Regions from separate parts of the Paenibacillus sp. FSL K6-4396 genome, predicted to be linked through region 2. Evidence: predicted binding sites of a transcription regulator. Region 2 holds the regulator's gene; each other region holds the start of a gene.
What was found. The regulator Rex, encoded in region 2, represses fermentation and respiration genes when NADH is low (regulators of the CRP and FNR family bind a similar motif). The targets are predictions, from matches to a motif close to TTGTGAAATATTTCACAA.
Positions count from the first base shown of each region.

Region 1: a site for Rex is predicted at 1,724-1,741, ahead of MHB85_RS28745 (formate/nitrite transporter family protein). Genes of this name have one in related genera too.
Region 3: a site for Rex is predicted at 1,643-1,660, ahead of nadA (quinolinate synthase NadA). Genes of this name have one in related genera too.

Region 1 covers NZ_JBBOCR010000001.1:6,575,079-6,578,367, forward strand. The annotation lists gene MHB85_RS28740 (molybdopterin-containing oxidoreductase family protein) at 1-333, opposite strand, end outside; gene MHB85_RS28745 (formate/nitrite transporter family protein) at 764-1,615, opposite strand; gene MHB85_RS28750 (FAD-dependent oxidoreductase) at 1,989-3,289, opposite strand, start outside.
Region 2 covers NZ_JBBOCR010000001.1:4,379,197-4,382,485, reverse strand. The annotation lists gene dinG (ATP-dependent DNA helicase DinG) at 1-1,210, shown strand, start outside; gene MHB85_RS18880 (redox-sensing transcriptional repressor Rex) at 1,429-2,082, shown strand; gene MHB85_RS18875 (amidohydrolase) at 2,069-3,289, shown strand, end outside.
Region 3 covers NZ_JBBOCR010000001.1:64,375-67,663, reverse strand. The annotation lists gene nadB (L-aspartate oxidase) at 1-597, opposite strand, end outside; gene nadA (quinolinate synthase NadA) at 633-1,571, opposite strand; gene ftsH (ATP-dependent zinc metalloprotease FtsH) at 1,871-3,289, opposite strand, start outside.

The sequences.
Region 1 (3,289 bases), 2.2 Mb from region 2:
GTAGGGCAGGATGCTCTCCGGGCCGTAGGTTTCGGACAATGCAGTGAATTTGGTCGTAATCTCGCGAATCGCTTCATCCCAACTGATTCGTTCGAACTTGCCCTCACCTTTGGCTCCTACACGTTTCATCGGATATTGTAGACGCTCGGGATGGTACACCCGCTCGGTCATATTTCTGACTTTATTACAAATGGCACCCTTGGTGATCGGATGATCCGGATTGCCTGCCACCTTCACAATTTTTCCGTTCTCTTTATGTAATAACAGACCACAAGTGTCCGGACAGTCGAGCGGGCACACCGCCGCAAATACACCATTCTCCTGATCGATCATCGTAAGGCTCCCCCTCTTCAAAAGCTATCCCTATATCATATCTTCTTCGAGGTTATCGCGTAAAGAGAACAGTATGTTTTTGCTTCATATTTGCCGCTATAGCAGCTTTAAATTATTTTCAAAAAAATGTTTTTGAGTTTGATTCAACTTCAGAAATCAGGGGTAAATTAAAAATAAGGCATTAGGCTAGTGTTTCCCCACTTCCTCCTCATGCCATATCATGGACCACTCCCGAAATTCGCCATGAACAGGTTTCGTTCCCCCGAACCTTGTCATGGCGAATTTATTTTGCGTTAAACTCCAACAAAAAACCCCATACAAAAAAAACGATCCCGCCCTGCTCCATCACAGCATATTCGCCATGAACCGAGCAAGATCAGAATCGTCTTCACTTCTACATGAATGTTCCATTACGCGTGTATATAGCCCGCTACGCCTGCTTGCTCAACATCACTCTAGCCTCCGTCTCCACAGCTTCGATCAACGTTGCTGCCTCCGGTTTCACTTTCGGCTCAGCTTGGCGCAGGTACACCACCCAATAGGCTGCAGCTACAAACAGAGCACCACCAGTCAGATTCCCGAGCCATACCGGAATAAAATTCATCACATATTGGCCCCACGAATAATGCCCTTCGAAGATTGCCGCCGGGATGAGGAACATATTGGCCACAACGTGCTGGAATCCAATCGCCACAAATGCCATCGTTGGAAACCAAATGCCCAGTACCTTGCCACTCATCGTATCGGATGCATAAGATAGCCACACGGCCAGTGCCACCAGCCAGTTACAGCCGATGCCAGAGATGAAAGCTTGCAGGAAGCCGTCATGCAGCTTATGTCCAGCCATATCCACCACTTTCGCCAGATATACACCCTCTCCGGTCAGACCCAGCACATGTCCAAACGCGTACGCGACAAACAAAGCTCCAACAAAATTACCAATCGTCACTAAGGTTAGATTTTTCAACATGCTACCCACGGATAATTTTCTTGCAATCGTAGCAAGTGGAACTGCCATCATGTTGCCCGTCAGCAGCTCGCCACCACCTATGAGCACCATGATTAGTCCCACCGGGAACACTGCTGCACCAATCAGATTAACCAGGCTTCCCCACTCTGCCGGCGCGGATGCAATCACCCGGATATCCAGTAGAAAACCCAGCGCGATAAATGCACCTGCCATGAAACTAAGCACCAATACAGAAGACACCGGATATTGGGCCTTCTTCATGCCTGTTTGCGCCGTATATTGTGCAACCTCAAGAGGTGTTTTTGCTGCCATATCATCCATCCTCTCCTTCATTGTTCATCATTGGATAAAACCATCTGAAATTCATTAGTTATGCGTTGAATACCTTATCTCAATTGTATCTTGGTACTGCGTGAAACTTTGTGCAAATTATCACAATGTTATTTAAAAAGATACTTTAAGAGTGTCTTGGTATAGTTAAGTCAGCAAGAGTATATAAGGCCTTTTGTAGCTAAAAAACCACAAAAAAAGACTGACGTTTAATCGCCAGTCTTCTTTTTGCTTATAATCGTCCGCCTTGTTTCGTATTCCTGGCAGTTATTGTACACCTTATATTACAGATAAGCATGACTTATCTTTGTATGGCGTTTATCAAGATCGCTGTTAAACCATCTATTCTGCTTCCTTACACCATTGCTGGTGCTTTTACTTCTATTGGAGGCAGTGCTTGCAGACCCGCCGTGTTCAGGAAGTTCCATGGTTTGTTGTAATGTGGCTGGAAGAAAAAGTCGATGAAGGCCAGCTCATCTACGGTCATGTTATTTTGGATGCAGACCGAGATCGTATTAATCGATTGGGTCAGATCAACCTGAGACATCACCTGTGCTCCTACGATCCGGCGAGTAGCCTGCTCATATACTACTTTGAGCAACAGTTTCTCAGCCGTTGGCATGAACTCCGGGCGGTAGCTGTCTTCCAGTACGACAGATTCAACAATCAGACCTTCATCAGCAGCAGACGTTTCCGTCATCCCGGTACCCGCGATATTTTGCTCATAAATTTTGATACCCGATGTTCCTTGCGTACCCATATACGGTGTCGTAGGACGAACCAGGTTACGGGCTACCAGTGTACCCATCCGCACGGCGTTGGTTGCCAGTGGAATGTAAGATGCTTTGCCTGTTGGGTTGTAATGAATAGCACAACTGTCACCCGCAGCGAAGACGTCTTTTTGACTCGTTTGCATGTATTTATCTACGATGATTGCGCCGTTTGGCAACATATCCACTTGGCCTTTAAGCAGCTCTGTATTTGGACGGAAACCAATGCACAGAATAACCAGATCGGTTTCAAACTCTCCTTTGGACGTAATCACCTTAGTCACTTTGCCATTCTCTCCAGTAAACTTCTGTACTGTTTGACCAAGAGCCAGCTTGATGCCGCGTCCAGTCAACGTATCTTCAATCGCATCCGTGAATTCAGGGTCCAGGTATTTGTTCAAAATCCGGTCCACACTGTCGATTAGGGTAACTTCCTTGCCATTCATTTGAAAAGCTTCCACCAGCTCTACGCCGATATATCCTGCACCTACAACAGTAACACGTTTGGCATCTTTGGCTTTTTCAATAATCGTGTTGGAATGATTGTAGTTTTTACAAAGTAAGATGTTATCCATCTCGATGCCTTCAAGCTTTGGAACGACAGGCCATGACCCGGTTGTCACGATCAGTTTGTCAAACGTATCTTCAAATTCTTCCCCGGTTTGCAGGTTTTTAGCCTGAAGGGTATGGCCCTTGGCATCGACTGCTGTAACTTCATGAAGCATCTTGGTCTCAACACCAAGCTCTGCCAGCTGATTAGGCGAAGAATAGAACAAACCGTCAGGGTCTTTCACAACCCCACCTACGTAGAGCGCAATGCCACAAGATAGGAAGGAGATATTGTCATTGCGCTCATACACGGTGATGGTAGCATCCGGGTACAATT
Region 2 (3,289 bases):
GTTGCCTGAACGAAGTGATGCTTCACCGGGAGAGACGGGGCAATTTTCCCTGCGTCTGAAAGCTTCTCAGAAACCTGCAAAATGGCAGGAGTTGCAGGATCTGGAGAACCAGATCTATGTGACTCTGGGCGATTTGGTTCGCAAAGGGGACAAATTGCTGCTTGAAGTGAAAGAGGATCAGGATGATTATCAATCGGATAGTCTGATTACGGACATTACAGGATTGCTGAAAGATCTGACCACATTGAAGGAGAATCTGCGTTTCTTCATGCGTATGGATGATGCCAAAACGGTGTACTGGATGGAAGCCAGTGGTCAATTCCGCAGCAAATCTCTCCAGCTGTATGCTGTACCTGTAGATGTCAGTGCACAACTTAAGGATTTATTTTTTGATAAAAAGAAAAGTGTTGTGCTTACATCGGCTACGCTTTCGGTAGATAAATCATTCCAGTTCATGATTGAACAGCTTGGCTTGCAGGAAGCTTCCGAGAATAATCGGTTGTTAACGTCGATGCTGCCATCACCTTTCAACTATCGCGATCAGGCACTTCTGGTGATTCCGCGTGATTTCCCGAGTGTGAAGGGTAGTGTGGGTGATGCGCACTTTGTTAATATGCTGGTGCAATCACTTGCAGAGACGGCAATTGCCACGCGTGGACGCATGATGGTTCTGTTTACTTCATACAAGATGTTGCGACAGGTCTATGATCCGCTGAAGGAGGCGCTATCTGGTAACGACATCTCGTTGCTTGGGCAAGGCGTTGACAGTGGAAGCCGCTCTAAGCTGACTCGCAGGTTCCAAGATGCCAAAGCTACGGTACTTCTGGGTACAAGCAGCTTCTGGGAGGGTGTAGATATCCCGGGAGAGGCGCTAACCTGTCTCGCTATTGTGCGACTGCCTTTCCAGCCACCGAATCATCCGTTGGTGGAAGCCAAGAGTGAGTTGCTTCAGGAACAGAAGAAAAATCCATTCATGAAACTGTCCGTGCCGCAAGCGGTCATTCGTTTCAAGCAGGGATTTGGCCGGTTGGTGCGTACAGCGAAGGACAGAGGAATTGTCATTGTTTATGATACACGGGTGATTGAAGCGTACTATGGTAAATTCTTTTTATATTCATTACCTGGTCCCAAAATGGAGCATATGCTCACGGAGCAAATGGTTCCACGAATTACCGAGTGGTTAGAAAAACCTGTTAATGAACAAGAATAATGGTTGTTTTGTTCGTTATATCATTGCATGAGACTATCGTTTGGCGTTAAACTTTATTAGATATTTCCGTATCCGATTAAAGCAGTTGCACGTAAGAACTTATAACCTAAATTACAAGGAGCATTCTGTATAAAATGTCATGTTTATCTTTGAGTTTATACAGAATGCTCATCTTTTCATCTATTATTTTATCGTGGCCTTGGTAAGGGGGAGCAAGAATGAAATCGGATAAAATTTCGGAAGCGGTGGTACGACGTCTGCCTGTATACTTGCGTTATTTGAACGAGTTACATCAGCGTGAGGTGGCTACTGTTTCTTCTCAAGAGCTTGGACAGAGGCTGGATCTGAATCCGGCCCAAATTCGTAAAGACCTGGCTTACTTCGGTGATTTTGGTCGTAAAGGGATCGGGTATGATGTATCCTATTTGATCGAGAAAATTCGTCACATTCTCAAAATCGATCAGCAAATTAATGTAGCTCTGGTAGGAGCGGGTAATCTCGGTCAAGCCTTGTCCAACTACAATGCATATCTGAAAGACAACATGAAGATTGTTGCTGTATTTGATGCATATGGACCGAAGATTGGTAGTCAAATTAACAGTTTGACGGTAAAACCAATGAATGAATTGACGGAAGCGGTTAAAACAGAAAACATCCGCATCGGAATTATCACGGTTCCGGATACGGAAGCCCAAAATGTAGCCGATCAGCTTATTGAATCCGGAATCGAAGCGATTCTTAATTTTGCACCAACCATTCTAAAAACACCGCCGCATATCCGCATTCACCATGCTGACTTTACAACGGATCTGCTTAGTTTGGCCTATTACTTGGAGACTGGAAAGGACGACGAGGAAGATGACAACAAATAGATGGGTAATTCACAACGGCAAATTTGCCGTTAATGAAGGTGGCACAACATGGAACGTGGTTCAAGGATACATGGTTGTCGAGGATGACAAGATTGTGCATATTGGTGAGACATTGCCGGATGGAGACAAAAATTGTACCAAAGTGGATGGAAAAGGACTGTTCTTCCTGCCGGGTCTGATCAATACGCATGGTCATGCAGCAATGTCGTTGCTCAGAGGGCACGGAGATGATCTTGCGTTGCAAGTATGGTTGCAGGAAAAAATGTGGCCGATGGAAGCGAAAATGACTTCACAAGACGTATATTGGGGAACTTCGCTATCGGTGCTTGAAATGTTGAAAGGCGGAACTACAGCTTTCCTGGACATGTACGATCACATGGATCAAGTTGCCAAAGTTGTGGAGCAATCCGGCGTTAGAGCAGCACTGGCACGTGGTGTAATCGGGCTGTGCTCGGAAGAAGAGCAACTGCGGAAACTGGAGGAGTCGGCAGCGTTTGCACGTGAGTGGAATGGACAGGCAGATGGTCGCATTACAACTGTAATCTCGCCACACGCCCCATATACATGCCCTCCTGACTACATAGAGAAGCTTGTGCAGGTCGCGAACGACCTGAACCTTCCTCTCCATACACATATGTCTGAAACGCTTCGTGAAGTGGAGCAGAACGTGGCTGATTATGGACTGCGTCCTGTGGCACATCTGGAGAAACTGGGCTTTTTCTCACGTCCATCCCTGGTTGCACATGCTGTGCATCTGAATGACGAAGAGATTGAGATTCTGGCCCGTCATGATGTGGCTGTATCCCATAACCCGGGAAGTAACCTGAAACTTGCTTCCGGTGTTGCGCGGGTACCAGCGTTACTGAAAGCAGGAGTTACCGTGTCACTCGGAACAGACGGACCGGCAAGCAACAACAACCTGGATATGTTCGAGGAAATGAGACTGGCTGCATTGATCCACAAAGGTGTATCTGGTGACCCGACGGCTGTGCCAGCAGGCGAAGCGTTACTCCTCGGAACGTCATACGGTGCCAAATCCATTTTCTTGAACAATACCGGAGCACTTGAGGTCGGCATGAAGGCTGATTTTATCGCTCTTGACATTGAACAGGCACATTTCTATCCACATACAGACCTGATCTCACATACGATCTACTCGGCTTCTGCCAAAGATGTTGAGCACGTATGGGTGGATGGAAAACAAGTG
Region 3 (3,289 bases), 4.3 Mb from region 2:
TGCCTGTGCCTTAACGAACACTTGGGATCCGTCATCCTTCTGAACCAGAGCGCCAATGCATTCCCCTCGATCTCGATCTGTAATCAGGTCAACAACAAAATGCTCATCCCATACTTCAATCCCGGGATGTTCATTCACTTCAACAGCAAGCGCACGTACAATCTCATATCCTGTTGCATCTCCGTTGGCATGCAAAATACGGCGGTGGCTATGCGCACCTTCCTGCGTCAACGCCAACTCGCCGTTCTCCAGATCAAATAAAGTACCCAAACGAATCAGTTCCTTCACTCCGTCCGGACCCTCATTCACCAATACCTCTACCGCTTCGGAGCGGCATAAGCCCGCTCCTGCTACAAGTGTGTCCTGCAAGTGGTAAGCAGGTGAATCATCCTCAGCAATAACCGCAGCGATGCCTCCCTGCGCATATCTGGTGTTACTTTCAAGTAAAGACTTCTTCGTGATCATTAATACACGTTGTTGTTCACTTGCCTTAATGGCGGTAAACAAACCAGCAATTCCTGAGCCTATAACCAGTACATCCGTCTCTACCATGGGTAGCGCAGACAGATCAAAATCAACTAAATATTGCGGTATCATGTTATTCACCTGTCTTGGAGCAAGAGTAGCGCATCCTACTTTACCAACAACATGCGCTCTAGTGATTCTCTGGCTTTGTCGGCAACGGCCGGTGGCACGTAGATTTGCGGCTTCATCGTTTCCAGGCATTTCACCAGTTTCTTCAAGTTGTTCACCTTCATGTTGGGACATACGAGGAACTTGGTAGCAAAGTGGAACTGTTTATCCGGACTATCCAGACGAAGCTGATATCCTGTACCATCTTCGGTACCTACGATAAATTCCTTCGCTGATGAATTTTTGCAATACTCCAGAATAGCTGTTGTGCTGCCTACAAAATCACCCATCTCTACAACCTCAGGGCGACACTCTGGATGGACAACAAACTCTGCATTTGGATGCTTGGCTCTCATCTCCACCACATCTTTGACTGTGAGCATATCGTGAGTGTTGCAGTAACCTTCCCAGATAATCATTTTCTTGTCTGTATGCTGCTGCACATAATGTCCCAGGTTTTTATCCGGTACCCAGATAATTTCGTCGGAATCCACCGATTGAATAACCCGGACTGCGTTCGCCGATGTACAACAGATGTCAGTCTCTGCTTTGATCTCAGCCGAGGAATTGATATACGTAACCACCTTGGCATTAGGATGTTGTGCTTTCAATTTGCGTAGTCCATCCACATTCACCATATCTGCCATTGGGCAGCCCGCACGTTCGTCCGGGATAATAACTGTTTTATTTGGCGCCAGAATTTTAGCGCTTTCACCCATAAAATGAACACCACAGAAAACGATCACATCCGCATCTGTCTGTGCTGCCTTCTGGGCTAACAGAAATGAATCTCCACGGAAGTCGGCAACCTCCTGTACTTCGTCACGTTGATAATAATGGGCAAGAATAATGGCATTTCGTTCCTTCTTCAACACCATAAGCCGCTCACGCAGCTCGCGGTTCATCTCAGCCTTGCGCTCTAAAGCCAGAGCTTCCACCTGTGATCCTCTCCTTTATCGGGACAGCGTCATGCGCTGTTTCGTGGGCTAACCTAAGTCGTTATCTTCGCTTGAGAAACGAATCACAAGCGGTTTAACAACTAATTTACACAACGTTCACGACTCTGTCAATAAATGAAAAAGGCCCGGAACAGCGCTGTAACCACCTGTTTGCTAACTGGTTCGCCATCTAACTCCCGTTTATCTTTATCTATCCTCTTTTAAAATAATGGATAAAAAAAGAGAGCCTCGAGGGCTCTCTTGATTTCACCTGCTATCATAGCCAGATGTATTGTGCATTAAGACGTTGGCTTCGTTCCGCCATCATCCGGGTTATTGTTATTACCCTTTTCCAGATTCGGAGCTTCGTTTGGAATATCTCCGGCTGGTGGCTCAGGCGTTTCATCTTTACCTTGAATACGAACACGCACATCACCGATGGTGTCGATGATTGGCTCTCCGCCTTCAGTTGGTGTGCCTTCACCATCATTGTCATTCTCTGCTTTTGGAGTCAAAGAACCTGTTTCGATCAATTGCTTGATCTGATCCATTTCCAAAGTCTCAACCTCAAGCAAAGTTTGAGCGATCAGGTGCATCTCTTTTGAATGTTTAACAAGCAAGTCCTTACACTTCTCATAACAGTCATTGATAAAGCGTTGCATTTCCTGATCAATCTCGTAAGCAATGGAATCCGAGTAATTCTGTTCATGACCGATATCCCGACCAAGGAATACCTGTCCTTGTGAACTTCCGAATTGCATAGGTCCCAATTTCTCACTCATACCGTATTCCATAACCATGCTGCGAACAATACCTGTCGCTTGCTGGAAGTCACTGTATGCACCAGTACCAATTTCTCCGATGAACAATTCTTCAGCTACACGACCCCCGAGAAGTCCGGTTACTTTATCCAGCAATTCCTGCTTGGTAACCAGCATACGGTCTTCTTTTGGCAACATGATTACATATCCACCCGCACGTCCGCGCGGAATAATGGTCACTTTATGTACCATATCAGCATGTTCGAGGAAGTACCCTACAATGGTATGACCTGCTTCGTGATAAGCAACGATTCGTTTCTCGCGATCACTGATGACACGGCTTTTCTTCTCCGTACCAACGATGACACGGTCAATCGCTTCGTCAACTTCCTTCATGGAAATATCTTTACGGTTACGACGCGCTGCAAGTAATGCCGCTTCGTTCAAGAGATTCTCCAAATCCGCACCAGAGAAACCTGTTGTACGCTTCGCGATGATATCCATCTTCACATCTTTGGTCAGTGGTTTATTACGGGAATGTACTTTCAGGACAGCTTCACGACCTCTTACGTCAGGGCGGTCAACCGTAATTTGACGGTCAAAACGTCCAGGACGCAGCAAGGCAGGGTCCAAAATATCTGCACGGTTCGTTGCGGCTATGATGATAATACCTTCGTTAACTCCGAATCCGTCCATCTCAACGAGCAACTGGTTGAGTGTCTGTTCACGTTCATCGTGACCACCACCGAGACCAGCACCACGCTGACGTCCTACAGCATCAATCTCATCGATAAAGATGATACACGGGGCATTTTTCTTCGCATTTTCAAACAAATCACGTACACGTGATGCACCGACACCGACAAACATTTCCACGAAGTCGGAACCTGAAATAGTGAAGAATGGTACACCCGCTTCACCGGCTACGGCACGAGCGAGCAATGTTTTACCGGTACC